3 regions of the Streptomonospora sediminis genome follow, and region 2 is predicted to be linked to each of the others. Evidence: predicted binding sites of a transcription regulator. Region 2 holds the regulator's gene; each other region holds the start of a gene.
The links. The regulator LexA, encoded in region 2, represses DNA repair genes until DNA is damaged. The targets are predictions, from matches to a motif close to TCGAACANNTGTTCGA.
Positions count from the first base shown of each region.

Region 1: a site for LexA is predicted at 1,953-1,968, ahead of ACYVD5_RS02035 (DUF6504 family protein). Genes of this name have one in related genera too.
Region 3: a site for LexA is predicted at 2,726-2,741, ahead of ACYVD5_RS13525 (DNA polymerase III subunit alpha). Genes of this name have one in related genera too.

Region 1 is NZ_BAAGYZ010000005.1:316,444-320,706, forward strand. Features, by position in the region: gene ACYVD5_RS02025 (M48 family metallopeptidase) at 1-725, shown strand, start outside; gene ACYVD5_RS02030 (TetR/AcrR family transcriptional regulator) at 745-1,389, opposite strand; gene ACYVD5_RS02035 (DUF6504 family protein) at 1,981-2,256, shown strand; gene ACYVD5_RS02040 (NUDIX hydrolase) at 2,427-2,897, opposite strand; gene ACYVD5_RS02045 (class I SAM-dependent methyltransferase) at 2,938-3,576, opposite strand; gene ACYVD5_RS02050 (STAS domain-containing protein) at 3,694-4,065, opposite strand.
Region 2 is NZ_BAAGYZ010000089.1:10,351-14,613, forward strand. Features, by position in the region: gene ACYVD5_RS17670 (1-phosphofructokinase family hexose kinase) at 1-344, shown strand, start outside; gene ACYVD5_RS17675 (LysM peptidoglycan-binding domain-containing protein) at 382-1,050, opposite strand; gene lexA (transcriptional repressor LexA) at 1,459-2,229, shown strand; gene ACYVD5_RS17685 (alpha/beta hydrolase) at 2,394-3,473, shown strand; gene ACYVD5_RS17690 (hypothetical protein) at 3,546-4,139, opposite strand.
Region 3 is NZ_BAAGYZ010000067.1:74,304-78,566, reverse strand. Features, by position in the region: gene ACYVD5_RS13525 (DNA polymerase III subunit alpha) at 1-2,586, opposite strand, end outside; gene ACYVD5_RS13520 (metal-dependent transcriptional regulator) at 2,989-3,729, shown strand; gene ACYVD5_RS13515 (aldo/keto reductase) at 3,779-4,263, opposite strand, start outside.

The DNA of each region.
Region 1 (4,263 bases), on a different contig from region 2:
TGACCGCCTGCGTGCTCGCGCTGGCCGTGCACACCCTGTTGACGGCCGAGGGCATGGCGTGGTGGGTGGCCGCGCTCGTGCTCGCCGGGCTCCCGGGCGGCTGCTGGGTCAGGCGCGGCCTGCTCCTCGCCGAACAGCGGGCGCAGTCGGTCCGCATCTCCCCGACCCAGTTCCCCGAGGCCGAACACGCCATCCGCCGCATGAGCGCGCAAATGGGGCTGAGCAGCGCACCGGACGCCTACGTGTGCCCCAGCACCGGCCGCCTGCGGGCCTGGGCGTCCGGGCACGGAACCCGCAGCTACATCGTCATCTCCAGCGACCTGTTCGAATTCGGCGGCAGCCTGCGCGATCCCGCGGCGCTGCGCTTCCTGGTCGCCCACCAGCTGGGCCACATTGCAGCCGGCCACACGTCCTACCTGCTGCGCGCCGGAACGGCGGCGGGCCGGCTGGTGCCCGTGCTCGGCGCCTCGCTATCCCGGGCGATGGAGTACACCGCCGACAACCATGCACACGCGCACTGCCCCGAAGGCGTGCACGCCGTCCGCCTGCTGGCCGGCGGCGGGCACCTCTATCCGCAGGTGAACATGAGCGAGATGGCCGAGCGGGCGCGCACCGACCGCGGGCCGTTCCTGTTCCTGTACAACCTGCTGTCCAGCCGCCCCTCGAATACCAGGCGCATGGCCGCGATCCGCGACCGCACGCGGCCCGGGCAGGTGTTCCTGTGACCTTTGCTCCGCCACCGGGCTACGGGCTCTGCGGCCGGGGCCGGGCATCGGGGCGCAGGCCCGCAAGGAACAGGTCGGCGAAGTAGGCGCCCACGTCGGCACCGCTGAGTTCGCCCTCGGCGTGGTACCAGGTGCTGAGATGGTGCACGGCGCCGAAGAACTGGGTGACGGCGAGGTCGGCGGGCACGTCGGTGCGGAACACGCCCTCGCTCCGGCCCTCTTCGATCAGCCCGCGGAAACGCTCGTGGTACTTGCGGCGCTCCTTGCGCACGGCGGCCCGGCGGTCGGCCGAAAGCATGTGCAGGGACCGGAAGAAGATCCGGGTGTCGTCGAGGTTTTCCACAGTGGTGTGCACGACGTCGACCGCCGCCTGCCGCAGCCGCTCTTGCACGGGCCCTTCAGCGTCGGCGAACCCGTTCAACCGGTCCATCTGCATCGACAGCACGCGTTGGTAGACCGCGAACAGCAGATCGTCCTTTGAGGCGAAGTAGTGGTACATCGCCCCCTTGGTGACCCCGGCGGCCGCAACCAGCTCCTGCACGGAGGTCCGTTCAAAGCCCTGTTCGGCGAAGAGCCGGGTGGCGGCCGAGAGCAGCCGGTCGGGAACCGCGAGCCTGCGGTCGGGCGCGGTGGCCGAGTCCTGTCGGCCGTCCGTCTTCTGCATGCGTCGTCCCGTCTTCCGGTCTGCGGCTTTGTAACAGCCGCTTCCAGCATAGGTATACGGACCGGCCGGCCGCTCGGTGCCGGATCGGGCTCCGCGGCGACTGCGGCCCCGCGGGCACCATCGCGCGACACGCCGAACGGCCGTCGCCGCCGGAACATCCGGGCGGCGGGGTGCGGCGGAACACTCGCAGGTCACCAGGGTTTCGGCACGCACCGAACCGGGGCACAGCGGTGCACGCACCGGCGGCGGAGCCGACGCTACCCGTAGGGTGTGCGGTGCGTCCGCCGCGGGCCGCGCGCCCGCGGATACCGGCCGGTCGCGTGCGCAGGCATGCCGGATACGCCTAGCCGGACGCACTGGCAGTGTTCGCCGGCATTCCCCGGCACTCGCCGGTACTCGGCGGCGGTCCTGTCGGCGGCACGTGCCGCCGGCGCCGCGGCGGCGGTTCCGAACCGGGGACCGCGCGGCCCAGGCGGACCGTGTGCGCGCTGGTCACGTCCTGGCCGGTGGATGGCCGGGTCGCCGGATGCGGGCGACACGGGTTTTCCACACCCCATGCGAACTCGAACACTTGTTCGATACAGTGGCCGGGTGAGTCTCTACAACGAACGGATCGACGTCAGATCGACCACCGGCGGCCACCCGGCATTTTTTGCCTGGCGCGACCGCACCTACCGCATACGGCGCATCATCGGTTCCTGGGCCAGCCCGGGCGACGATCCCGCGCCCCGCGGCGGGCAGGCCACGGCCACCGATGTGCGGCTGGTCCGCGTTGCCGCCGAATCCCAGGACGGCGACCTCAGCATCGCCGATATCACCTGCGACAACTCCACCGGCCACTGGACCATGCGCCGCCTGTGGGCCTGATCCCGCCACCCGCGTCCGGCCCGCCCGCCGCCCGTGCGCCCGTTATGTCGGTTTTCCGTTGACGATCTGCAGGAATGCCCATCTCAGCTTTGATTTTTTGGGCATTTCCGCAGGGTCGGCCGCCCGCCCCGGCCGCCCGCGGCATGCGGGCAGCCCCGATCGACCAGGGCTTAGGGCTCCTCGTAAAAAGCGGCACCCTCTTGGCGGGCGTGGCCGATGCGGCGCATGATCCGCTCGTTCATCGGCGGCAGGCGGTCGGGGGCGAACCAGCCGACTTCCAGCGACTCCTCGTAGTCGGGCCGGGCGTGTCCGCCCACCGGGCGGCAGCGGAACGTGATGTCGAGGAACTGCACCCGGTCGCCGTTCTCGTAGGTGAACGGCGGCTCGGTGACAACACTGGCGACCCGTTCGGGCACCACATCGACACCGGTCTCCTCGGCGACCTCGCGCACCAGCGCGGCGGCAGGCTGCTCGCCGGGCTCCAGGATGCCGCCGGGGGTGCTCCAAGAACCGTCGTCAGCGCGGCGGTGCAGCAGCACCTCACCCGATTCCGCGATGACCACGCCCGTCACACCGGTCAGCCAGATCAGGTCGTGGCCCACGTGCTTGCGCAGGCGCAGGATGAATTCGGGTGTGGGCATGGCACCGACATTACCCATGCGCCCGAACCCGCGCCCGGCCTCAGACCGTGACGGGGCGCACGTAAACCAGCGAGAACCGCCAGAAAAGCAGGCGCCGCACGCGGGCTCCGGGCAGCTCCTGCTCAGCGGAAGCGCGGACCTCGCGCAGGCCCATCGCGGGTTCGCGCACCGGCATGCCCGGCTGCCGCGCAGGCGAGGGATCGCTGATCCCGGTGACGGCGCGGGCGGCATACAACCCCGCGCCGATCGCCCACTGCGGTACCAAGGCGGCAGCGCTGGTGGCGTGGTCGGCTGCGGTCTGCTCGCGGTAGAGGCCGAGAACCGCGAGCACACCGCCGGGAGCAAGGCCGCGGGCCAGGGCGCGCGCCGACTCGGCGAAATCCATGTGGTGCAGGCAGGCGATCGCGGAGATGAAATCGTAGGTGCCCGGCGCGATCCCGTAGTCGGCCAACGCCGTGCGGGCGTAACGGATGCCAAGCCGCCGCGGGGTGCGCCGGCGGGCCTGCCCGATCATGGCGGGGTCGGGGTCGATCGCCTCGACCCGGGCCGAGACCCCGGCGAGGCGGCGGGCGAAGCGCCCGGCGCCGCAGCCGATGTCGAGGGCGCGCACGCAGTGGCCGGGCACATGCCGCAGTAGGTGCTCGTGGTAGTGGACATTGTGGTTCCACGACAGGTCCACGCCAAAGGCTCCGAGTCAGGCGCAGGACGGGTATCGGATCGCGGGGCACCGCGGCCGCCCCGGATGACCGGGGCGCCGCAGCACACCGCAGCGCGGTCGGCCATGGGCCGGGCTGGATCAGCCCGCCTGCTGCTTGCTTTCGAGCAGTTCCATGGCGTTGACCGCCGCCGAAACGGAGTTGTGGACCGGAACCTGCCGGTGCAGTCCGACAAGGCGGACGACCTTGGTCACCCGCTCGTTCGGTGCGGCCAGCGCAAGGCTGCCACCGTGCTCCTTGACGGCACGGTAAGCGCTGATGACGACGTTCAGGCCGCTGGAGTCCATGAACTCCAGCCCCGTCAGGTCGAGGATCAACCACGGCCCGTGCTTGTCGATGGCGGATAGGACATGCTCGTGGAGGTCGTCGGCGGTCGCGATGTCGAGGTCGCCCTCGATGCTCACGATCACGCTGTGGTGATCGACCCGGGTGCTCAGCCCAAGCCTGTGCACGTTCACTCCTCCCAGCCCCACGTGTCGATGAGGGGTCCCCTTGCTCACCCTACGGAAAACAGCGGATTTCGGTAGGGGTCCATCCGCGTTCCCTTGCGGCGGCGGCCTGTGCGGGCGGGCTGCGGAGCGGCCGGCGCCGGTGAACGGGGGCCGTGGGCGCCGACCCCCTGCTCCCGTAAGTCTGTGACCACATACGGT
Region 2 (4,263 bases):
GCGAGGTCGCCGCCGCTGCCCGCGAGGTGGTCCGCTGGGGCAACCGCACGGTGCTGGTCACCCTCGGGCCCTGCGGCGCCGTACTGGTCGAGGACGGGCGCACTTGGTGGGCGCGGAGCCCGGTGGCCGTGCCGCGCAGCACCGTGGGTGCGGGCGACTGCGCGCTCGCGGGTTACCTGTCGGCCGAGGGCCCTCCCGCCGAGCGGCTGCGCCACGCTGTGGCGTGGGGCGCCGCCGCAGTTGCCCAGCCCGGCACCGCGGTGCCTGCGCCCGAGGACGTCGACCTGTCGGCGGCGACCGTGGTCGCCGACCCGCCGGGGAACTGGCCCGCCACCGAGCAGTGAGCCGCCGGCGGTGGCCGCCCGGGCGGCCACCTCTGCGCTAGAAGTCGGGCATCACGAGTTCCTGGCCGGGTTCGAGTTCGGACCGGCGCAGCTCGTTCTCGCGCACGATCTCGTGGACGGTGCTGCGCGGGTCGTGGCCGGGCCGCACTCGTTCGGCGATCGACCAGAGGGTGTCGCCGTCGCGGACCACGACCGTGGCGGGCCCCGATCCGCTGAGGGCGGATTCGGCGGCTGCTCCAGAAGCGGAAGCGCCGGCGGTGGCCACCGCGATGAACAATCCGGCGAGTGCGGCGGTGGCGAGCACCGAGGCGGCCGAGACCGCCACGACGCGGCCGCGCCGGGTGAGCCGGACGTACCACAGCTCGCGCGCTGCGGGGCTGAGCGGCGGTGCGGCGGTATAAGGGCGGGCGGCGGCTCGCGGCCGCTGCTGGGGGACGGGATCGGCGGGCCGACCGGGTTGCGCGGGCTGTGCGGGGTCCGCGGGCCGTACCGGCCGCGCGGGTTGCAGCGGCTGTGCTTGCGGGCGCCGCGGGGCCGGTACGCGGGCGGCGGCCGCGCCGCGCCACTCCGGGACCTGCTGCGCCCAGTCGAACAGCGCGCCGTCGCGGGCGGCCGTACCTAAAGCGGCGACGTCTAAGCCGCCCGTGCTGCCGGGAGTTTCGGACGGGGATTCGGTCGGGGATTGCACCGGTTGGCCGGTCGGCACGGATGTCAGTCTCGGCCGCCTGCCGGCCCGGCCCGATGAGCTGTCACTGGGCGTATCGGCCCAGGGTACGGGGGGGTCGAATGCAGAGGCGGATTCAGCCGCAGACACAGTCATGACCACACTGCCCTCACCTTCGTACGCCAGTTCGTTAGAACTAACGTTCGATTCTTACCGCATTCGAGCGAATTTTTCAGCACCATCTCGAACGTTTGTTTGATATTGCCGGTTGCACGGACTACCGTTGGACATGTTTCGCCGCGGTATCGGCGGTGCCACTCCAGGTGGCCTGCCGCTCGCTACCGCTGCTGCACAGATCGACTAGCCGTCTCCCGCGTTTTCGGGGGATCCGCCTGACGCCCGCACCGATTGCCGCACCCAGAGAACAACCGACCGCCGAGGAGGCCGGCCGTGCCGGAGGAGAACCACGGAACCCAGGAACCTCACGCGGGCGGGGGGTCCGTCACCGCACTCCGGTCCACTGCCGCGCCACCCGCCGATCCGCAGGATTCCGCTGACGGCGCCGCGAACGCACCGAAGCTCACTGCACGCCAGCAGAGCGTACTGAGCTGCATCCACCGCTATGTGCGGCAGCGCGGATATCCACCGTCCATCCGGGAGATCGGCGACGCGGTGGGGCTATCGAGTCCGTCCAGTGTGGCGCACCAGTTGAAGGTGTTGCAACGCAAGGGCTATCTCTACCGCGACCAGAACCGCCCACGAGCGGTCGAAATTCGCATTCCGGGCCAGCCGCCGGTGCGCTCCTGGGACCGCCTCGAAGAAGACGAACCCGAGTCCGACGGCTCGCGCGCCACCGACGTTCCGGTGGTCGGGCGCATCGCCGCGGGCGGCCCGATCCTCGCTGAGGAATCCATCGAGGACGTCCTCACGCTGCCCAAGCAGCTCGTGGGCGAGGGGCGCCTGTTCATGCTCAACGTCGTCGGCGACTCCATGGTCGATGCCGCCATCACCGACGGTGACCTGGTCGTTGTCCGCCAGCAGCCCGAGGCCAACAACGGCGATATCGTCGCCGCGCTGCTCGACGACGAGGCCACGGTGAAGTCGTTCAAGCGCGATGCCGACCACGTGTGGCTGCTGCCCCGCAACGCCGAATACGAGCCCATCATCGGCGACGAGGCCACCATTCTCGGCAAGGTCGTGGCAGTACTCCGCCGGGTCTAAAGACCCAAACCGGGCCCGGAATAACGAGTCTGACTCGCTTTGGCACGAGTCCGTGATCTTCGGTGTAGATCACGGACTCGTCGCCTTTTCGGAACCCAACGGTTATCCCGGCCCGCGCCCGCACCGCGGCCGGTTGCGGGCACGGCGGGCAATACGGTAGGTGCATGCCCGTCCGCTCCACCGCACGCATGCCCCGGATCCTGGCCGCGCTCTTGGCGCCGCTGCTCGTCGCCGGCTGCGCCACCGGCGAACAGCAGCCGACCGCGAAACCTCCCGGCATCAGCCCGCGCGAACACGACATCACCTTCACCAGCGGTCCCGACACCCTCCACGGCACGCTGGCGCTGCCACCCGGCGCCGGCGATGGCGACGGCCTGCCCGCGGCACTGATCATCTCCGGCAGCGGTCCCACCGACCGCAACGGCAACGCCCCGGGACGCCCCGACGCGGGTACCAACAGGAACTTCGCGCGCGTGCTCGCCGATGCAGGGGTCGCCTCGCTGCGCTACGACAAGCTCGGCAGCGGCGACACCGGCATGGCCTCACACGGCGAGGACACCCCCATCGGCTACGGCGTGTTCGAGCAGGAGGTCGCCGACGCCTACGAGCACTTGGCCGGCCGGCCCGAGGTCGATCCGTCGCGGCTGATGGTGCTTGGCCACAGCGAGGGGGCACTGTTCGCCCTGCGCGCGCACGAGACCGTCAGCGGGCCCGGGCCGCAGGCGCTGATCCTGGCCGCGCCGCCCGGCGAACGCTACCTCGACGTCCTCGACCGGCAGCTCACCGAGCAGGTCCGCCAGAGCGAGGCCGCCGGTTCCATGGACTTCGCCCAGGCCACCCAGACGCTGTCGGACATCCGCTACGCCATCTCCCTCGTCCGCGACGGCGGCGACCTGCAGCAGTCGGACCTGCCGCAGGGCATCAGCGAAATCCTCGGCCCGCAGACCGCACCGTTCCTGCGCACCATCGACGCCGCGGACCCGGTGGATTCGGCGCGCGCCGTACCCCGGGACACCCCTGTCCTGGTGCTGCGGGGTTCGGCCGACTCCCAGGTCACGCGCAGCAGCGTCGACCGCCTCATGACGGGCCTGCCCCAGGCGCGGCGCGTGCGGATCGATGGTGCCGACCACGTGTTCCGCAGGTACAGCGACGCTCCGGGCGCCGCCGTGCTGGATGCCGAACGCCGGTTCTCGCCCGAGGTCGCCCCTGCCGTCCACGGGTTCCTGGAGTCGGCCGGGGTGTGACGGGCGGCGCCACACCGGAGGAAACCGTGCCAGGTGCCCGTCCGGTCGCCGCTGCGGCCGGATAGGCACCTATCAGTAGTCGCCCTGCTCGATCTCGGTGGCCACGGCGCGGGCCAGCGATTCCCCGTTGGCGAGCGCCTCGCCCTCGGGGATGGACTCGCTGGCCTGGTAGTTCACCGCGGCGGTATGGCAGGCCATCAGGTACAGGTTCGACATCCGCACCGCGGTGCAGCCCCAGCTGAATCCCTGCAGGGACTCGTTCCAGACCTTGGCCTCGTCGCCGAGTCCCGAGAGTTCCTGCGGGGACTTGCCGCGGGCCGCCGCTTTGAGCGCATCGGAGGCGGCCTCGGTGCCGGTGGCGCCGGCGCGGTCGCCGTAGCGCACGAGCACGAGGCGGGCCACGGCAGGCACCTCGGTCGCGGTTTCAGGTGTGGCCCAGCGGCATTCGTAGCCGTCGCGGCTCTCGTTGTCGAAGCCCGCTATGCGCTCGTCCAGCTCGGTCTCGCGCGCGGGGACCAGGTTGTCGAGCGTGTCGGCGGGGGCAACCGAGCAGTCGGGCGCGGATTCGTAGGCGCCGCCGACCGCCGAGCCCAGCGTGACGATCGCCCACACCCCTGCTCCGGCCAGCACCAGTACCACTGCGGCAAGGGCGGCGACCGCGGCCATGGCGCAGCCGCGGCTCTGTGCCGGAGCCGACTGGATCGGCGGCGCCTCGGGCGGCGCCGGCGCGTGGTGCCCGGGCGGGGGTCCCTGCGGCCCGTACTGCCCGTGCCCCTGGGCGGAAGGCGGT
Region 3 (4,263 bases), on a different contig from region 2:
GTAGAGGGCGTCGAAGGCGCCCACCTGCACCAGTCCTTCCAGTACGCCGCGGGAGGGGCGGGCGCGGTTGGCGACGTCGTTCAGCGAGGAGTAGGGGCGTCCGGCCACCAGCGCCTCCACTTCGGCGTCGGTGATGCCTTTGACGTCGGCGAGCGCGGCGCGGATGCCCAGCCTGCCCTGCGGTGCGGGTTCGACCTGCCAGTGGCGGCCGGAGCGGTTGATGTCGGGGCCCAGGACCGGCACGCCGAAACGGCGGGCGTCGTCGATGATGGCGCGGCGCGGGTACATGCCCGGGTCGTGGGTGAGGACGCCGGCGTAGAAGGCCGCCGGGTGGTGGCGTTTGAGCCAGGCCGACTGGTAGGTGGGCAGCGCGAACGCTGCGGCGTGGGCCTTGCAGAACCCGAACGCGCCGAAGGCCGAGAGGATCTGCCAGACCTCCTCGATGACCTGCTCGCTGTGGCCGCACTCGCCGGCCATGGCCGTGAAGCGTTCGCGGACCTGTTCTTTGCCGGCGTCGGTGCCCAGGCGGCGGCGCATCGCCTCGGCCTGGTCGAGGCCGCAGCCGGTCATGGCGTGCAGTACTTCGTCGACCTGTTCGTGGAAGATGACCACTCCGCCGGTGTCGGCGAGCATTTCGGTCAGGACCGGGGTGGGGGCGCGGGGGGTGCGTTCGCCGTTGCGGACGGCGATGAAGGGGGTGATCATGTCGCTGTTGACCGGGCCGGGCCGGAACAGGGAGATGTCGGCGATGAGGTCGTCCATGCCGGCCGGGCGCAGCCGGCTGAGGAGTTCGCGCTGGCCGGGCGATTCGATCTGGAAGCAGCCCAGGGTGGCCGAGGAGGCGGCCATCGCGTAGGTGGCGGGGTCGTCGGCGGGTAGCGCGTCGAGGTCGATGCGGGTGTTTTCGGTGCGTTCGGCCTCGCTCAGCGCGTGGGTCATGGCCGACTGCATGCGCACCCCGATGACGTCGAGTTTGATCAGGCCCATTTCTTCGACGTCGTCCTTGTCGTACTGGACCATGTCGTAGCCGATGCGGCTGGGTTCCAGCGGTGCGCGGTCGCGCAGGGAGGCGTCGGAGACGACGATGCCGCAGGGGTGCAGCGCGATGTGGCGGGGCAGCCCGTCCAGGCGTTCGGCCAGCCTGAACAGGGTCTGCACCGGGTAGTCGGCCAGGCCGCCGGAGCGCAGTTCGGGCAGGTCGGTGCTTGCCGAGCGGATCTGGCGGGCGCGGATGTGGGGGAAGGCCTTGGCCAGCACGTCGATCTCCTGGGGCGGGATGCCCATGACCGAGCCGACGTCGCGGATGGCGCTGCGGGCGCGGTAGGTCTCCATCATCGATACGCAGGCGGCGTCGGGGTAGGCCTCAAGGATCACCTGGTAGGCGTCCAGGCGGCGGGCCGATTCCACGTCCAGGTCGATGTCGGGCAGTCCGGTGCGGCTGTCGGTGAGGAAGCGTTCCATCAGCAGCCCGTGGGCCAGGGGGTCCACGGCGGAGATGCCGATGAGGTGGTTGACCAGGCTGCCGGCGCCCGAACCGCGGATGGAGCAGCGGATGCCCTGTTCGCGGATGCGGTGGGCGATGTCGGCGACGGTCAGGAAGTAGGCGGAGAACCCTTTGCGTTCGATGGTTTCGAGTTCGCGGGCCAGGCGGGAGCGGGCGCGCTCGTCGTTGTCCAGGCCGCGCCGGGCCATGCCTTCGCGGCAGGTCAGCCACAGCCGGTCGCGGGCGGCGGGGATTTCGGGCAGGTGGGGGCGGTCCATGCCCAGGTCGGTGCCGGGGTCCAGGCGGCAGGAGGCGGCAAGGGCGCGGGTGCGGGCCAGCAGCCGGCGCACGGCGGTGCGGTCGGGGCCGCAGATCCGTTCGGCGACTTCGGCCATTTCGGCGGTGCTTTTCAGGTAGGCCTGGCCGCCGCCGTGTTCGGGCGGCGCGTCGCCGCCGCCGGGCAGCCAGCGGCGGGCTTCGTCCAGGACGCGGGCGACCTCGGCGCCGGAGCGGCGGGGGTAGCGTACGGCGTTGCCCAGCACCGCCAGGGTGCGGGTCTCCTCGGCCAGCCGCAGCATCGCGGTGGCCCGGCGGTGCTGGCCGGGCCCGTAGTGGTCGACCAGTTCGACGGCGGTTTCGGCGATCTCGCGCCAGCGGTCCAGGCACCGGCGGGCGCGCTGGAGGTGGTGCTGGGCCGCGGCCAGGCCGACGTCGGATTCGGGCCCGGCGAGGACGACCAGCCCGTCGGCGTGGGCGGCCAGTGCCCTGCGGGAGACGGCGGGCACCCCGCGCGCCCCTTCGGCGTGGGCGGCACTGACCAGCCGGCACAGCGATGCCCAGCCGGTCCGGCCGCGGGCCAGGACCGTGATCCGGCCGCCTTGGGGGGCGGCCACGGCAAGGTTGGCGCCCAGGACGGGGGCGATTCCGGCCGCCGTGCAGGCGCGCACGTGTTTGACGGCGCCGTAGAGGCCGTCGCGGTCGGTCAGCGCGAGCATGTCCATGCCCAGTTCGGCGGCGCGCTCCACCAGTTCGTGCGGTGGCGCGGTGCCGTGGCGCATCGACGCCGCCGAGGCGGTATCGAGGTGGACGAAGGCGTCGGCCATCAGCGGCGGCCTTTCCGGTGCGCCGCTGCGGCGAGGTGCGGTGTGGCCATGGTTTCCCCCCGTTGCTGCGGCCAGGGCGGCGCGGTTTGGCGCACGCCCGGGGAAGACAGGCCGAAATCCGAAACTTTTGCCGAACAGGTCGAACACTTGTACGACTTACGTGGAATGCTACCGCACGGATGATCATGGATAAAACCGTGACCTGGTAAAACATTCGCCGCGGTTGCCGTCCGGTGCCGCAGAGGGCGCGGCGGCGGGGGTTCCACTCCGGTGCGGCGGCGGGCACGTGGCCCAGGCCGCGCCCCGCGGCGCGGCACCGCTCATGCGCACGGGTGGCGCGCGGGTGCGGTGTTGGTTCGTTGGGGCCGCGCCGCGGGGCGCGGGCGCGATACCGTGGCGATCATGGGGAACGCATCCGAGCGGCCGTCCACCTCGGTCGAGGACTACGTCAAAGTCATATACGACCTGCAGGAACGCGGTTCCGGTCCGGTGACCATCTCGGCGATGGCCGAGCGGCTGTCGGTGTCCAACTCCTCGGTGTCGGGGATGCTGCGCAAGCTCGGTGAGCTGGGGCTGGTGTCCCACCGCCGCTACGGCGCCGTCCACCTGACCGAAACCGGCGACAAGGCCGCGCTGGCGGTGCTGCGCCGCCACCGGCTGCTGGAGACCTACCTGGTCGAGGCGCTGGGCTACTCCTGGGACGAGGTCCACGACGAGGCCGAGATCCTCGAACACGTGGTCTCCGACCGGTTCGTCGACCGCATCGCCGAGCACCTGGGCGATCCCGCCGTCGACCCGCACGGCGACCCCATCCCCTCCCGCGAGGGCCGCGTCCCCGAACGCACGACCCAACTGCTGTCGGCGGCCGAGGCCGGTACGACCGGGGTGATCGTGCGGGTCAACGACTCCGACCCCGATCTGCTGTGCCACCTCGCCGAGCAGGAGATCGGGATCGGGATGCCCATCGAACTGGTGGAGCGCCGGCCCTTCGGCGGGCCGCTGATCGTGCGCATCGGCGCGCCCGGGGCCCAGCGCGAGCAGGCGCTGGGCCTGCTGGCCGCCGAGGCGCTGTGGATCGCGCCGGCCCGCGAGGACGACCCGCACGGCCACCACGGCGGCGACGGGCACCAGCCCACCGGGTAGGGCCCGGCCCCGGGCCGCGCCCGCCGACCGCGCCCCGGGGCGGCGCCGGTCAGCTTTCGCTGGCCAGCGAGCCCATCAGCGGCTCGGGGTAGCGCTCGCCCGCGGCCGCACCGGCCGGCACCGCCTGCTCGATCTCGGCGATCTCGGCCGGGCCGAGTCCGACCTGGGCGGCGCCCAGCGCCTCGGCCAGCCGGTCGCGCCGGCGCGCGCCCACCAGCGGCACGATGTCCTCGCCGCGCGCTGCCACCCACGCGATGGCCGCCTGGGCGGTGGTCATGCCCTTGGCGTGGGCGACGGCGCCCAGCGCCTCGGCCAGGGCGAGGTTGTGCTGCAGGTTTTCGCCTTGGAAGCGGGGGCTGAAGGCGCGGAAGTCGCCCGGCGCGGTCGTGCGGTCGCTGTTCCAGTGGCCCGAGAGCAGGCCGCGGGAGAGCACCCCGTAGGCGGTCACGCCGATGCCCAGTTCGCGGGCGGTGGGCAGGATCGACTCCTCGATGCCCCGGGAGACCAGCGAGTACTCGATCTGCAGGTCGGCGA